One region of the Chromobacterium sp. LK11 genome, then DNA from elsewhere that is predicted to be linked to it. Evidence: riboswitches for the same ligand, from Rfam matches in the RefSeq annotation. Region 1 holds a riboswitch; the other holds the start of a gene.
The links. Region 1 has a riboswitch for glycine ahead of VK98_RS01180 (trimeric intracellular cation channel family protein). Riboswitches for the same ligand answer to the same signal wherever they lie in the genome.
Positions count from the first base shown of each region.

Region 2: it holds a riboswitch for glycine, as region 1 does, so the genes downstream of both, gcvT (glycine cleavage system aminomethyltransferase GcvT) here and VK98_RS01180 (trimeric intracellular cation channel family protein) in region 1, are expected to answer to the same signal.

Region 1 is NZ_LDUR01000002.1:73,756-81,897, forward strand. Features, by position in the region: gene VK98_RS01165 (hypothetical protein) at 371-682, shown strand; gene VK98_RS01170 (hypothetical protein) at 760-1,053, opposite strand; gene VK98_RS01175 (aminoglycoside 6-adenylyltransferase) at 1,270-2,115, opposite strand; gene VK98_RS01180 (trimeric intracellular cation channel family protein) at 2,473-3,207, opposite strand; glycine riboswitch at 3,264-3,446, opposite strand; glycine riboswitch at 3,448-3,534, opposite strand; gene VK98_RS01185 (DUF3141 domain-containing protein) at 3,671-6,211, opposite strand; gene purU (formyltetrahydrofolate deformylase) at 6,451-7,317, opposite strand; gene VK98_RS01195 (sarcosine oxidase subunit beta family protein) at 7,550-8,142, shown strand, end outside.
Region 2 is NZ_LDUR01000027.1:74,586-82,727, reverse strand. Features, by position in the region: gene VK98_RS16045 (M15 family metallopeptidase) at 67-810, shown strand; gene VK98_RS16040 (dihydroxyacetone kinase family protein) at 854-2,536, opposite strand; glycine riboswitch at 2,782-2,873, shown strand; glycine riboswitch at 2,888-2,984, shown strand; gene gcvT (glycine cleavage system aminomethyltransferase GcvT) at 3,026-4,114, shown strand; gene gcvH (glycine cleavage system protein GcvH) at 4,187-4,573, shown strand; gene gcvP (aminomethyl-transferring glycine dehydrogenase) at 4,697-7,549, shown strand; gene VK98_RS16015 (EAL domain-containing protein) at 7,725-8,142, shown strand, end outside.

The DNA.
Region 1 (8,142 bases):
GTCGTTACTCCTGCGGTGAAACAAGATTAACAAGCTGCCTATCCGAGAGAGGATTTGGCAGGCGCGTGATGGGATTGGCATTACCGACACGTCAACGGCGAGCGCATAGCGCTCTCCCACCATGCACCTGCCGTCAGGTCATGGCAAAGCACAAGCATGTACGTGAACGTACATGCCTGCTGTTGACGTGCTGCGAGATGCCAATCTCGGTGCCGTGTTTTGCGGCACGCGGGGATTGTTGCCGACTATGCGGGCAGGGTCAAGGCGCGGTGGTTGTGCTTCAGCCGGCATGTGGAGCGGAACACGCCGGCTGGGGTTGCCGGCTATGGCGGACTAGAATCGATCGTTCTATTTCAGACGGAGCGTGAACATGATTGTCAGAACATGGCATGGCTGTGTGCCGCGGTGGCATGAGGCGGGGTTTGCCGCGCATTTGGAGCAAACCGGCATCCAGCACTCCAGAAGCATCAAGGGCAATTTAGGCGCGTTTGTCCGTCAGGAAGTGCAGGGGGAGTGGATGCATTTCTTTTTGGCCACTTACTGGGAGGACCTGGCGGCGGTCAAGGCGTTTGCCGGCGACAACTATCATATCGCTGTCATTTATCCGGATGATGAGCAGTTTGGACTGTTGTCCGATCCTTATGTGTTTCAGCATGAGGTCAGCGAGATCACTCCGCTGTAACAGCCCGTTTGTAGCAGCTTTAGCCCTGTGCCGGCGTCGAGGCGGCCAAGTGGGACAGGGCTAAGCCCGCTCTGGTTTTAATCGCTATCGGCCTGCTGATCAGGGCCTGGCTGCGGTTGCGGCGTACTCGCAGATTCAGCCTGCCGGCGATCAACTGCCTCCGCCCCGTCCTGAAGCGGCGGCGCTTCCTGCTTCTCTCTCTTGAACATTTCGGGCGGGGGTGGCATTCGCATCAGTTGTTGCTGCATGCGAAAACTATCCGTCATGGCCTTGTTGATTTGGGTAAACGCCGGGTGGGAGGGGGAGAGTGAATCTGCGCTGGTAGCCGCACTGTAAAGCGCTAGCGGCAGCAGAAGGGCGTGGATACGCATCTTGTTCCTGACAAAGTCTCTGGCCACGGGGCGTGGCGGTTTGAGGTATGGCTTGGCTGGCGTGCTTCCGTTGAGAGGAGGCGCGTGGCTGGGAAGATAGGCGAACGGAAGCGAACGCCTAAAAGATAGGGAATTCTATCTAACCATGTCCAAAGGTCAAGCCCAAGGACCATCCCCGCCTGGCGCGACGTGTGGGGCCGCCGCGCCACCGTTGGTTTAGGACGAGGAGCGGATCAAATCACGAATGCCGGCCTCCACCGCCTCCGGGTAGTCGAAGCCGGCGCGGGCGGCCACTTCGCGCGCCGCTTGGCTGTATAGCCGCAGGGTGGCGTGGAAGGCGCGTTCGGCGTCGGCGGCGTCGAAGCGGCCAAACACCTGATGCAGCGCCTGCCAGTGTTCCGGCTCGGCCCAGTGTTGCAGCCGGGCGCCGATATGCCAGCAGTCCGCCGCCGCGCCGGGGCGGCTGTAGGCGTGCCATTCCAGCATTTCCAGCAGCAGTTCCTTCATGGTCCAGTCGCGGTGTTTGACGACAAACAGCTCGCCGCGCACCAGGTATTTGGGGATGTGAAAGGCCTCGAACCAGAATTCCTCCACTCGCTCGCGGAACCGCTCAGCGTTGGGCAGCGCCGGTGCGGCGGGGCGGCCTTGCGGCGCGGGCAGGCCTTGGGTCACGCCGGTTTTGTCCAGCAGCACGCGGTAGCCGCGCTGGTACAGCGGGTCCAGCCCAAGCTCGCGCATGGCTTGCAGCCGGGCGGGGCCGGCCAGGGTGAAGTCGATTTTGACGCCGTCGGCGTAGATGGACAGGCGGGTGGGCCAGGCCTGGCCTTCGCCCAGGCGCAGCACGGTGAGCAGGGGGCCGATGTCGCGCAGCCAGCCGTCGTCCGCGGCCAGCGCAGCCGGGTCCGGGCTGATGATTTCCAAATCCAGATCGGAATGGATGTCGACGCTGCCGTCGTCGCGGGCAAAGGAGCCGGAGAGGATCAGCGCGTCCACGTCCGGGCGGCTGTGCGCCCAGGCGGTGGCGCTTTGCAAACGATGGTTTTGCGGGGCAAGGCTCAACATGCGGGGTGCTTTCGGCGGGGGCGGGTTCGGGTAGGCCGCCGCCGGGCCGGAAAGTTCCGGCAGGCGGGGCCTGCCGGTTTAGAGCCGCTCACAAAACCGCGCAGCGTGCCTGAGCCAAGGCGCGCCGACGCAGGCAGTACCCGTAGTACGACCAGGAGGCGCAACGCAGGATCAGGGGTGTTGTTAGCGGGTCTTAGAACGTGTTTACGATCTCGCGAGCTAAGGCGAGACAAGGCGAAAACCGCTGAGAAAGCGGAATGTACAAGTGGTACATGAGCATTTCGAAGCAGTTTTCAACGCCCTTTTCTATCCATCCTGCCGACGCGCAGCAGATCGTAAACGGGTTCTTAGCCGCGCTTAATGCAGATCGTGCCGATACATGAACACCGGCAGCCGCCATTCGCGCCAGATGGCGGCCAGGCGGATGGTGAGGCCGACGGCGAAGCTGGCCAGCACGTTGAGGTCATGCGGCACGCCCAGTTTGATCAGGCCCAGGTAGAGCAGGGCCACGGCGAAGGAGACGCTGGCGTACAGCTCCTGGCGGAACACCACCGGCACGCGGTTGCACAGCACGTCGCGCAGGATGCCGCCGGCGATGCCGGTGATCATGCCGGCCATCACCACCACCACTGGGTGGTAGTCCATGGACTGGGCCACGCCGCAGCCTATGATGGTGAAGGCGATCAGGCCCAGCGCGTCCAGCACCAGGAAGACGCGGCTGAGGCGTTTCATGTAGCGGGCCACGAACACGGCGGCCAGGCCGCCGGCGATGACGAGGCCGACGTATTCCGGGTGCTGGGTCCAGCCTATCGGGTAGCGGCCCAGCACGATGTCGCGCACGGTGCCGCCGCCCAGGGCGGTGAGGAAGGCGATGACGGTAACGCCGAAGATGTCCATATTGCGGCGGCCGGCCGCGAGCGCGCCGGTCATCGCTTCCGCGGTGATGGCGATCAGATAGATCAGGGTAAGCATGTAGTTGCAGTGGTCAAACAGGCTGGCGCCGAGATGAGCGGCGAAGCCGGGTGGGAAAATGGGTTGGCAATGGGCGGGCCATGCCAGGTGGCGCGCAGCCTGGGCGAGAGTTTCGAACATGGGCATTCCTTGAGCATGGCCGACGGGCCGCGCATGGGCGCGACGCTGCCGGCATTGCCTCTCCCCTTGTCCTTTTACCTGAGAGTTAGATGACGGGCGCGGCCGGTGTGCGGGCCTTGCCGGATGTCACTTGCCCCTTCGGTGGGCGGCTAAGGGCCGGTCGCATAATCTGACGCGCTGTTGCTGAAGCGTAGCAGATGATGAACGAGCGCTTAGGGCCTCTCTCCAATCGGCTGGTATCCATGGGCTGCGGTACTGTTGCCTGAGCGATTATGGGAGTTTGCGTCTTCGGCGGGGGCGCATGCCCCTCTCTCCCGCAGCAGGCAAGGATATTAGCGTTTGCTGTATTGTTCAGTCAACGACTGTATACATGGGGCGAGGCAAAAATGTTGCAGTGCGATATCGACACAAAAACGCCCGGACGGCGGTTTGGCTGTCCGGGCGTTTTTGCGCTGCTTGATGCTTAGTTGCTAGGCGTTTTGGGCTTGGTCGCGCCGTTGCCGGCGGCGGGTTTGCCCGTGGCCGGGGTTTTGGCTGCGGGGGCCTTGGCCACGCTGGCTTTGGGTGCGGCCGCTTTGGCGGTTTTGGCCGCCGCGGGCTTGCTTGGGGCCGGTTTGGCCGCCGCCGGTTTGCCGCTGGCTGGTTTGGCGGCCGGCGAGGGTTTGGCGGCGGCGCTGGGCTTGCCGGCGGTGGTCTTGGCCGGGGCTTTGGCGGCCGGTTTGCGCGGGGTCGCCGCTTTCTTGGCCGGCGCGCTGGCCTGGGCGGCGGGGACCGCGGCAGGAGCGGCTGCGGCTGTCGCTATTGCCGGCTCGGCGGGCGGCAGGATGGCCGGGGCCGCCGGCGCGCGGGTGTCCAGTTGCAGCGCGTGGGCCACTTGGTCCAGCCGCTGCTGCTGTTCCGGCGCGATATTGCCGCTCAGCGCCAGCAGCTCGTGCGCCAGCTGCCAGGCCTGGCGGCGGCGGTGTTCTTCCGGTAGCAGCTTGGGCAGGCCGGCCAGCGCGCGCGCCTCGTCCAGCCGCACCAGGAAGACCTGTTTGCGGGCGACTTCCTTCAGCTGCATCAGGGTCATCGGATGTTCGTGGCGGATGTCGTGCATGATGCGGCGGATGGCGTTGAACGGGCGCTCGTCTATGATGCCGCGGCCAATCGCCACATAGGTGAGCAGACGCACGAAGCCGTCGGCCAGGGTGCCGCTTTCATAGGCGGGGTCCAGCACTTGGCGCTTGAGTTGCAGCCTTTCCTGCTTGTCCCAGCTGTCGCTGCGGGCGGCGCGCGCCTCGCGCGCGGGCTGGACGCCCACAACGGAGGCCAGCCACGGGGATTCGTAGACGGCCTTGAAGCAGTGTTCGGTGGCGGCGTCGCGCAGATCGCGGCAGCGGTCCAGGCTTTGGGCGATCCAGCCGGACCATTGTTCTTGCAGCTTCCACAGCGGGTTGTCCGCGCTCACCGGCTGGCGATGGGCGCGCACGTATTCGGCGGCGGGCTTGAGCCAGCTGAGCCAGGGGTTGAACGGGGAGATCAGCGTGCGTTCCAGCCGCGCCGGGTTGAGCTGGCGTTGGCATTGGGCGCCGGCTTCGCTGCTGACGGCCTGCAGCGCCGGGGAGATGAAGCGGTTGTAGATGCCCTGGTTGATTTCGGAGACGCGGCGCACCACTTCGAAAGCGCGCTCGTCCGCGCGGCCGTCGTCCAGCGCCAGGATGTCGGCCACTTCGCGCGCTTCGAAACGGATGATGTAGCGGCCCTTGATGTATTCCTGTCCCGGGGTGCCGGGGGCCACGTCTTCGATGACGGCTTCGTACAGGCCGGGGGCCAGCACGTCGATCAGGTCCAGCGCGCTGGCGAATTCGCTGTGTTCGCGGTTGGCGATGCCGGCGGAAACGAAGATGCCGAGGTGGCCCACTTTATTGTGCAGGCAGTAGATGATGGTTTGTTCGTTGTCGCGGATGTCGTCCGCGTTGTCGTACAGGTCCGGTATCCAGTTCAGCGCCTGTTGCGGCGGGGTGATGTTGTCGCCCCAGGAGGCGAACACGATGATGGGGGAGCGGATGTTGCGCATGTCCACGCGGTGCTGGTCGCTGCTGACGATCTTGCCTTCCACCAGGTGGTTGCCGACGAACAGCTGCTGGGAGATCCATTCCATTTCCTGCTTGTTCAACAGGTAGTGACCGCCCCACCAGCGTTCGAAGCCCAGGAAGCGTTCGCGCTCGGTGTCCACCTTGGCGTACAGATTGTAGGGCTTCTTCCACAGGGTGTTGGCCGGGTCCAGCTTTTCAAAGTTGTTGACTAGGTGGGCGCCGTCGAACTTGCCGTGGCCCAGGTCGCCGGCCAGCGAGGCGGTCCAGGTGCCGCCCAGCATGCCGCCGGAGTAGCGCATCGGGTTTTTGCCGGTGACGCCGGCCCAGTAGGACAGCGGGGTGCCGGCCAGCAGGATGGGGCCGAACAGTTCCGGCGCCACCGAGGCGATCATGGCTACGGCCCAGCCGCCCTGACAGTTGCCGATGACGAAGGGCTTGCCGTCGCTGTCCGGGTGCAGTTCGTTGACCTTGCTGAGGAAGACGTATTCGGCGCGGCTGACGCTTTCTATGGTCTGGCTGGGCACCGGCTGGGGGAAGAACATGATGAAGTAGCAGGGGTGGCCCTGTTGCAGCGCGATGCCGATCTCGCTGTCCATCTTGAAGCCGCCGATGCCGGGGCCGTGGCCGGCGCGCGGGTCTATTACCACGAAGGGGCGCAGCGCCGGATTGGTGGCCGGGCAGCCGGCCGGGGGCAGGATGGCGGCCAGCGCGTAGTTGGCCGGGTCCGGCAGGCTGCGGCCGTCCAGGATGATCTTGTAGTCGAACACCAATACCGGCGGTTTGCCGCTTTGCACGTGTTTCAGGTAGTCCGCGCCGCGGTCATGCAGCACGTCCCAGTAGAGGATGCTGCGCTCGCAGGCGTCGCGCCAGTAGTCGGCGACAGGGTTGGAGGAGAAAAGCTTGGACCAGACGGCTGTTTGCGACCACATACGGCACCTCATGGTTGGTATGACGGATAACTGTCTACTGTACCCTGCTTTTGTTGCATTGCAATAGACAAAGTTCCTGTCAGAGCCTGTTCACGTCCCCGCGAGCAAGAGCGAGACAAGGCGTTGCGGCTGAGAAAGCGCGATGTACCCGTGGTACATGAGCATTTCGAAGGGGCACCCACCGTATCACGCCTGACGACGCGCGGCGGATCGTGGACAGTCGCTTGGCCGCTCAAGTGTCAGCGTAATACCACAGTGCGCCGCTCGGTGATGAAGACGCGCCGCTCCAGATGGCAGCGCACCGCGCGCGCCAGCGCCTGGCATTCCATGTCCCGGCCGGCGGCCTGCAATTGCTCCGGGCTGTAGGCGTGGTCCACCCGTTCCACCACTTGTTCGATGATCGGGCCTTCGTCCAGATCGTCGGTGATGTAGTGGGCGGTGGCGCCTATCAGCTTGACGCCGCGCTCGTGCGCCTGCTGATACGGCCGCGCGCCCTTGAAGCCCGGCAGGAAGGAGTGGTGGATGTTGATGGCGCGGCCGGCCAGCCTGGCGGCCGCGGCGCTGGACAGCACCTGCATGTAGCGGGCCAGCACCAGCAGCTCCGCGCGGCAGTCTTCCATCAACGCCAGCAGCGCGGCCTCCTGTTGCGGCTTGTTGTCCGCGCTGACCGGCAGGTGATGGAAGGGCAGGCCGTAAGCCGCGGCGATGGGGGCGAGGTCGCGGTGGTTGGAGACGATGGCGGCCACCGTCATGTCCAGATCGCCCATCTTCTGGCGGTAGAGCAGGTCGTTCAGGCAGTGATCCAGCCGGGACACCATGATCAGCACCCGCGCGCGCTGGCGCCGGTCGTGCAGCTGCCATTGCAGGTCGCGGTAGTGGCCGCCCATCCGCGCCATGCCCTCGTTCAACCGTTCCGGGGCAAAGTCCGGAAGCTGCGGGTGGAATACGCAGCGCACGAAGAAGCGCTGACTGCGGGCGTCGTCGAACACCGCCAGCTCGTCGATATAGCAGCCTTGCTGTTCCAGCAGCGCGGAGAAGCCGGCCACCTGGCCGGAGGCGCTGCGGCAGGCGAAGCTGAGCACATAGGAGGGGAGGTCTGCGTTCATGGGCGTTTCCTTGTGATGGGCGGCATGGCGTCCCAATCTAGATGCGGCCCTGCTCGCGCGCTGTTCACGATGCGTCCGCTTTGCGTGGATTTCGGACATCGCGGTGTCGTCTGCGGGCAAGAGCCCGTCCTTTTCAGCCAAATGCGCCGGCCGCGCCGCGTTGAGAATGAGGCTTCCTTCAACCCCGATATCACCGGCGCGGGCCCATGGCGGCCCGGCAGCGGGAGCTCAGATGGCAAACCGATACTCGCTGTGGAGCCTGATCCGGCACGGACTCAGCCACCATCAGGGCTGGCAGCCGGCCTGGCGCAGTCCGCAGCCTGAAAAAAACTACGAGGTGATCATCGTCGGCGGCGGCGGGCACGGCCTGGCCACCGCCTATTACCTGGCCCGCGTGCACGGCATCCGCAAGGTGGCGGTGCTGGAAAAAGGCTATCTGGGCGGCGGCAACACCGCGCGCAACACCACCATCATCCGTTCCAACTATCTGTGGGACGAATCCGCGCTGCTGTACGAGCACGCGCTCAAGCTGTGGGAGGGGCTGTCCCAGGAGCTGAACTTCAATGTGATGTTCAGCCAGCGCGGGGTGATGAACCTGGGCCACAGCCTGCAGGACATGCGCGACATCGAGCGCCGGGTCAACGCCAACCTGCTTAACGGCGTGGACGCCGAGCTGCTGTCGCCGCGGGAGATCAAGGAGCGGGTGCCCTTGATCGCCACCGGCGGACACGCCCGCTACCCGATCCTGGGCGCCAGCTATCAGCCGCGCGGCGGGGTGGCGCGCCATGACGCGGTGGCCTGGGGCTTCGCCCGCGCCGCCAGCGA
Region 2 (8,142 bases), on a different contig from region 1:
ATGGGCTTGCCTATGCCGCCGGCTGGTGGCCTACTAGGGCGCTTTGGTTTCAGACTGGGAGTTGTCATGAGGATTGCCGCCGCCGATAGCCTGCTTGTCGCCATCGATTTCGCTTATCCGACGCCGGACGCGCGGACGCTGGAGCGGATGCGGGCGGAAAGCCAGCCTTGCGCGCTGGAGCGCGCGGACGGTTTGTTTCCGGAAAACAGCTATTACCGCGCCGGCCGCAAAGGCTGCGCCGCAGGGATGTCGGCGCGGGCCTTCGTCGCGCGCCGCTTGCGCGAGGCGGCGGCGCGGCTGGCGCCGGAGTACGGCCTGTTGCTGTTCGACGCCTACCGCAGCCGCGAGACCCAGGCCGATCTGTTTCAGATGGTGTTGGATGATGTGCGCGCCGCGCATCCGGACTGGGACGCGGCGGCGGTGGAGCGGCAGGCGCGCTTGTTCGCCGCCCACCCGGACGACACCGCCCGCTTCGCGGTGTTGCCGCACAACTCCGGCGGCGCGATCGATCTGGCCATCTGCCGGCGGGACAGCGGCGAGATCTGCGATTTCGGCACCGGCTTCGACGCGGCGGAGCCGGCGTCGCGCACCGACTTCTTCGAGGCGCCGCACGATCCGGCGCAGGGCTTTTCGTCCGAACGCTGGCTGACGGCGCGCCACAATCGCCGCGTCTTGTTCAATCTGATGAAGCAGGCCGGTTTCAGCAATTACGCCGAGGAATGGTGGCATTACGATCTGGGCGACTGCCTGTGGGGCCAGGCGCTGGGCGTGGACTGGATCTATCCGTCGATGGAGGCCGAGCCGGCCTGATCGAGATGGCCGCCGCGCCGGCGCGGCGGCCCATCGTCAAGCCTTAGCCTGCCAGCGCCTTCAGCCAGACCAGCGCGGCGCTGGCGCCCGCGTCGGGCACGCCCAGCGCCCGCTCGCCCAGATAGCTGGCCCGGCCCAGGCGCGGGCGCATGGCGGCGGTGGCGGCGCAACCGCGCTCGGCCGCCTCCAGCGCCGAGCGCCAGGCCGAGGCGGGGTCCTGGCCGGCGTCCAGCGCAGAGGCGAAGGCGTCGGCGGCCGGGGACAAGGCGTCCAGCATGGTGCGGTCGCCCAGCTGAGCGCCGCCCAGTTCCGCGATGGCGGCGACGCCGTCCTGGAAGGCGGCGGCCCAGTCGCGCGGGCCGGGAGCGCTCGCCGCGTCCAAGCGCCGAGCCGCGCGCAGCAAGGCGGTGGAGTAGAACGGGCCGGAGCTGCCGGCAATGGCCTGGCGCAAGGCCTGGCCGACCGCGCGCAGCGCCGTGGCGGGCTCGCTCCAGGCGCTGTCCGGCAAGGCCCGGATCGCCGCCGCGCCGCGCTGCATGCTGACGCCCAGATCGCCGTCGCCGGCGGCGCCGTCGAGCTCGGTCAGCAGGGCTTCGGCGGCGTCCAGCGCGTCGGCCGCGGCCCAAGCCGCGGCGCGCAGCCTGGGGTCGGCCTTGGCGGAGGAGGGGGCCGTTTCGGCGCGCGGCGGCGCCGGCCGCAGCTGGCGTTGCGCCGGCAGGCGGCCGGAGCCGGGCCAGGCCGGAGCCTGGGTGGCTTGATCCAGCCAGCTGAGGCGCTGCTCGTCCAGCGCCAGCAGCGACAGCGAGCAGCCGGGCATTTCCAGCGCGGTCATGAAATTGCCGCTCCACAGCCGTTCCACTCGCAAGCCGCGCTGCCGCGCCGAGGCCAGCGCGCTGCGCGCCACGATGGCCAGCTCCATCGGCGGGGTGCCGCCCAGGCCGTTGACCAGCATCGCCACCCGCTGGCCGGGCCGCCAATCCCTATCCTGGACAATGGCGTCTAGCAGCGTCGCGCACAAGGCGTCGGCGGATTGGCGCGGCGCGCGGCGCACGCCGGCTTCGCCGTGGATGCCCAGGCCCAGCTCGATTTCGTCCTCGTCCAGTTGAAAGCCGGGGCGGCCTGTGGCCGGCACCGTGCAGGCGCCCAGCGCTACGCCCATGGTGGCCACCTGTTCCGCCGCCCGTCGCGCGGCGGCTGCGACTTCGGCGAGGCCGGCGCCGGCGGCGGCCGCCGCGCCGGCGATCTTGTGCACCAGCACCGTGCCGGCGATGCCGCGGCGGCGCGCCGGCTCCACGGTGTCGCGCAGCGCCACGTCGTCGGCCACCACCACGCTGTCGACGGCGATGCCCTCGGCGCGGGCCAGCTCCGCCGCCAGGCCGAAATTCAGCCGGTCGCCGGTGTAATTCTTGATGATCAGCAACACGCCCCGGGGGCCGGCGACGGCGCGGATCGCCGCCAGCACGGTGTCTACGCTGGGCGAGGTGAACACATCGCCCACCGCGGCGGCGTCCAGCATGCCGTGGCCGATATAGCCGGCGTGGGCCGGCTCGTGGCCGCTGCCGCCGCCGGAGATCAGCGCCACCTTGTCGCGCAGGCCGCCGGCCGGCAGGTCCGCCCGCAGCAAGACGTTTTCCTCTTCCAGCAGCGCCAGGCCGGGCAGGGTGTCGGCCAGACCTTCCAGCATCTCCCGCGCCACATGGCGCGGATCGTTGATCAGTTTTCGCATCGCGGCTTCCTTTCCATATCGGATAGAGATCGTGCTTGGTCAAGACGGATGTCATCTTACGATCAGCGCCGGCCGGACGGGGAGTTTGTCGATGGGATGATCGATAAAGAAGCAAAATATGTTCGTAATCGCTCTGAAACGAAGCAATGTCAGTTCAATGTTTTGCGGTTTCGAATATTTCAAGTCTTTGTTTAAGTTGAAGATAAACACGGCTTGCCAAGCCCCGGCCCAGCAACCATAATCTGGCTCGTCATGCAGGAGAGAGTGGCCGCCCGCGCCACCGCCGAAGGCGCAAGCGCACCCGCAATCGCTCAGGCAAAAGGACTGCATCATCGGACTGGCCGCAGCCAGTTCGCCGAATCTGGAGAGCGGCATCCGCGGATGCCCACCGAAGGGGCTAACGGCCGCAAGGCCGGAAAATCTCAGGTGCAGGGACAGAGGGGTGTAGGGAATAGAGCAACACTACACGCTTTTGCTAAGGACGCACCGATGACGGCCCCGAAACGCACCCCCCTGTTTGACTCCCACATCGCCGCCGGCGCCAAGATGGTCGATTTCGCCGGCTGGGAAATGCCCATTCACTACGGCTCCCAGCTCAAGGAACATGAAATCGTGCGCAGCGACGCCGGCATGTTCGACGTTTCCCACATGACGGTGCTGGACATCAGCGGCCCGGACGCCAAGGTCTGGCTGCAGCGCCTGATCGCCAACGACGTGGCCAAGCTAGGCTTCGAAGGCAAGGCGCTGTATTCCGGCATGCTCACCCCCGACGGCACCGTGGTGGACGATCTGATCGTCTACCTGACTTCCTACGGCTACCGCATGGTGGTCAACGCCGGCACCACCGACAAAGACCTGGCCTGGATGGAAGGGCGCAAGGCGGACTTCGACGTGGACATCAAAGTGCGCCGCGATCTGTCCATCCTGGCGGTGCAAGGCCCGCAAGCCATCGCCAAGGTCTGTGCGGTCAAGCCCGAGCTCGCCTCCGTCATCCAGGCCTTGAAGCCGTTCCAGGGCCAGCCCGTCGGCGACTGGTTCTACGCCCGCACCGGCTACACCGGCGAGGACGGCCTGGAAGTGATGCTGCCCGGCCTTGAGGCCGCGGCCTTCTTCCAGCAATTGCAGGCCGCCGGCGTCGCCCCCATCGGTTTGGGCGCGCGCGACACCCTGCGCCTGGAGGCCGGCATGAATCTTTACGGCCACGACATGGACGAAACCGTGTCTCCGCTGGAAGCCGGCATGGGCTGGACCATAGCCTGGGAGCCGGCCGAGCGCGACTTCATCGGCCGCAAGGCGCTGGAGGCGCAGAAAGCCGCCGGCGTGAAGAGCAAGCAGGTGGGCTTGGTGCTGGAAGGGCGCGGCGTGCTGCGCGAAGGCCTGAAGGTGGTGGTGGACGGCGTAGGCGAAGGCGTGATCACCAGCGGCACCTTCTCGCCCACCCTCAAGCACTCCATCGCGATCGCGCGCGTGCCGGCGGGCACCGGCGACAAGGCGCTGGTGGACCTGCGCGGCACCCTGACCGAGGTGCGCGTGGTCAAGATGCCCTTTGTGCGCAACGGCAAGAAAGTTTTCGCCTGAGCCGATTGGCCTGGCAGGCCGCGCGACGCGGCCGGGAATATCGTTAAGACCTGGATTTGACTGGAGACACTCATGAGCAACATCCCCGCCGAACTCAAATACGTTGAAAGCCACGAATGGCTGCGCCTGGAAGCCGACGGCTCCGTGACCGTGGGCATTACCGAGCACGCGCAAGAACTGCTGGGCGACATCGTGTTCGTCGAACTGCCGAAAGTGGGCGCCAAGCTGGCCAAGGAAGAGCAGGCCGGCGTGGTGGAATCGGTGAAGGCCGCTTCCGACATCTACTGTCCGATCGCCGGCGAAGTGCTGGCCGTCAACGAGGAGCTGGAGGCCGCGCCGGACCTGGCCAATAGCGAGCCTTACGGCGCCGGCTGGTTCTTCAAGATCAAGCCGGTCGATCCGGCGGACTTGGACGCCCTGATGGACGCCGCCGCCTACGCCAAGGAAATTGGCGCCTGATGGTGAAAACCGCCTCGCAGCCCTAATCGGCAGCGAGGCGTTTTTTTCGCCCGGATATCCAGCAACACCCGATTGGCCGCGCAAGCCGCGGCGCGGACGGCAAGCATAGAAGGTCCCGTACTCATGTCTCTCTCCGAACTGTTCAACCGCAAAGAATTCCTCTCCCGCCACATCGGCCCGTCCGACGCCGAGCGCGAGCAAATGCTGGCCGCCGTCGGCGTGGCCTCCATCGACGAGCTGGTGGCGCAGACGCTGCCGGCCGACATCCGTCTGAACCGCAAGCTGGAGCTGCCGGACCCGATGCCGGAAGCCGAGGCGCTGGCCGCGCTGAAGGCCGTCGCCGCCAAGAACGTGGTCAACAAATCCTTCATCGGCCAGGGCTACTACCCGGTGCTGACCCCGACGGTAATCCTGCGCAATCTGTTGGAAAATCCGGGCTGGTACACCGCTTACACCCCGTACCAGGCCGAGATCGCCCAGGGCCGTCTCGAAGCCTTGCTGAACTTCCAGCAGATGGTGATCGATCTGACCGGCCTGGAGCTGGCCAACGCCTCCCTGCTGGACGAGGCCACCGCCGCCGCCGAGGCGATGGCGATGGCGCGCCGGGTGTCCAAGGCCAAGTCCGGCCAGTTCTTCGTCGACAGCCGCGTGCTGCCGCAAACCCTGGACGTGATGCGCACCCGCGCCAAGTATTTCGGCTTCGAGCTGGTGCTGGGCCACCCGGAAGAAGCGGGCAAGGGCGAATACTTCGGCGCCTTGTTCCAGTATCCGGGCGAAGCCGGCGACCTGATCGATCTGACCCCGCACATCGCCGCGGTCAAGGCCAAGGGCGCGGTGGCGGTGGTGGCCGCCGACATCATGGCGCTGGTGGCTTTGAAGTCGCCGGGCGAGATGGGCGCGGACGTGGCCATCGGCAACACCCAGCGTTTCGGCGTGCCTATGGGCTTCGGCGGCCCGCACGCCGCCTATTTCGCGTTCAAGGACGAGATGAAGCGCTCGGCGCCGGGCCGCATCATCGGCGTGTCGGTCGACGCCAAGGGCAAGACCGCGCTGCGCATGGCGCTGCAGACCCGCGAGCAGCACATCCGCCGCGAAAAGGCCAACTCCAATATCTGCACCAGCCAGGTGCTGCTGGCCAATATCGCCGGCATGTACGCGGTCTACCACGGCCCGGAAGGCGTCAAGCGCATCGCCGCCCGCATCCACCGGCTGGCCGCCATTTTCGCGTACGCGGTCAAGGCCGCCGGCGGCAAGCTGGTGTTCGACCGCTTCTTCGACACGGTGCAAGTTGACGCGCCCAAGGCCGACGCGGTGTATCAGGCGGCGCTGGCCGCCGGCTACAATCTGCGCCGCGCCGGCGGCAATGTGCTGGGCGTGGCCTTCCACGAGGCGGCCAGCGAGGCCGATCTGGAGCGCCTGATCGAAATCTTCACCGGCAAGAGCGCCGACATCGCCGCGCTGGACGCCGCGGCCGCCGACGCGATCCCGGCCGGCTTGAAGCGCGAATCCGCCTTCATGAGCCATCCGGTGTTCAACACCCACCATAGCGAGCACGAGATGCTGCGCTATATGAAAAAGCTGGAAAGCCGCGACCTGGCGATGAATCATTCGATGATCTCGCTGGGCAGCTGCACGATGAAGTTGAACGCCACCAGCGAAATGATCCCGATCACCTGGCCGGAATTCGCCAATATGCATCCGTTCGCGCCGCGCGAACAGACGGTGGGCTATCTGGAAATGATCGCCGGCCTGGAAACCCAGCTGCGCGCGATCACCGGCTTCGACATCATTTCGATGCAGCCCAACTCCGGCGCCCAGGGCGAATACGCCGGCCTGCTGGCGATCAGCCGCTACCACGAGTCGCGCGGCGACGGCCAGCGCAATATCTGCCTGATTCCGCGCTCCGCCCACGGCACCAACCCGGCCACCGCGCAGATGATGAATATGCAGGTGGTGGTGGTGGACTGCGACGAGGCCGGCAACGTCGACGTCGCCGATCTGAAGGCCAAGGCCGAGCAGCATTCGGCGCAGCTGGCGGCGCTGATGATCACCTATCCGTCCACCCACGGCGTGTTCGAGCAGCCTATCCGCGAAATCTGCGCGATCATCCATCAGCACGGCGGCCAGGTGTATATGGACGGCGCCAACCTCAACGCCCAGGTGGGCTTGTGCCGTCCGGCCGACATCGGCGCCGACGTGTCGCACATGAACCTGCACAAGACCTTCTGCATCCCGCACGGCGGCGGCGGCCCGGGCATGGGGCCGATCGGCCTGAAAGCGCATCTGGCGCCGTTCATCGCCAACCACGTGGTGGCTTCGGTGCCCACCGCCCAGCCGGGCCAGACCGCGGTGTCGGCGGCGCCTTTCGGCTCCGCCTCCATCCTGCCCATTTCCTATATGTACATCGCGATGATGGGCGCGGAAGGCATGAAGCAGGCCACCGAGAACGCGCTGCTGTCCGCCAACTACGTGGCGACGCGGCTGGCCGAGCACTTCCCAGTGTTGTACACCGGCGCCAACGGCCGGGTGGCCCACGAATGCATCATCGACCTGCGCCCGCTCAAGGCCGCCAGCGGCGTGACCGAGGTGGACGTGGCCAAGCGCTTGATGGATTACGGCTTCCACGCGCCGACCATGAGCTTCCCGGTGCCGGGCACGCTGATGATCGAGCCGACCGAATCCGAGCCCAAGGCCGAGCTGGACCGCTTCATCGCGGCGATGGCGGCCATCCGCCAGGAGATCGACCAAGTGCAGAGCGGCGTGTGGCCGGCGGACAACAATCCCTTGTGCAACGCGCCGCACAGCAAGGCGGACATCGCCGGCGATTGGCAGCGCCCGTACAGCCGCGAAACCGGCCTGTTCCCCTTGCCCTATGTGCTGGAAAACAAGTTCTGGCCCAGCGTCAACCGCATCGACGACGTCTATGGCGACCGCAATCTGGTGTGCAGCTGCCCGTCCACCGACAGCTACGCCTGAGCGCGCGGACCCGCGCCAAGCAACCCCGGCCAAGGTCGGGGTTTTTTTACGCCCATGGCTGGCGATCGGGCACTGGAGTTGAGCGGATATACGGCTATCATATTTAATGAAGAATATGACGGCAGTCTGGCTGCCGTTGGTCCGCGAACCCTATTCATAGGAGGCTGCGTTGGTGTTGAACGCGCAGGCTGCGATTGCCGCCCCGGATTTTCAGCTGCTGTTCGAACGGGCTCCCGGCCTGTACTTGGTGCTGGATACCGATTTCAACGTTCTCGCCGCCAGCGATGTTTATCTGCAGGCGACGCTGACTCGGCGCGAGTCCATTCTGGGACGCAATATGTTTGACATCTTTCCGGTCAATCCCGACGAACCGGAAGGCGAGGGCTCGCGCAATCTGCGCATTTCCCTGCAACGGGTGCTGGCCACCGGGCAGGAAGACAGCATGGCCATGCAGAAATACGATATTCCCAGAGAGGACGGCAGTTTTGAAGAGCGCTATTGGAGCCCGACCAACTGGCCGGTGAAGCGTGCAGACGGCAGCGTGGCCTGCATCATCCACAGCGCGCAGGACGTCAGCGAATTTGTGCGGCTAA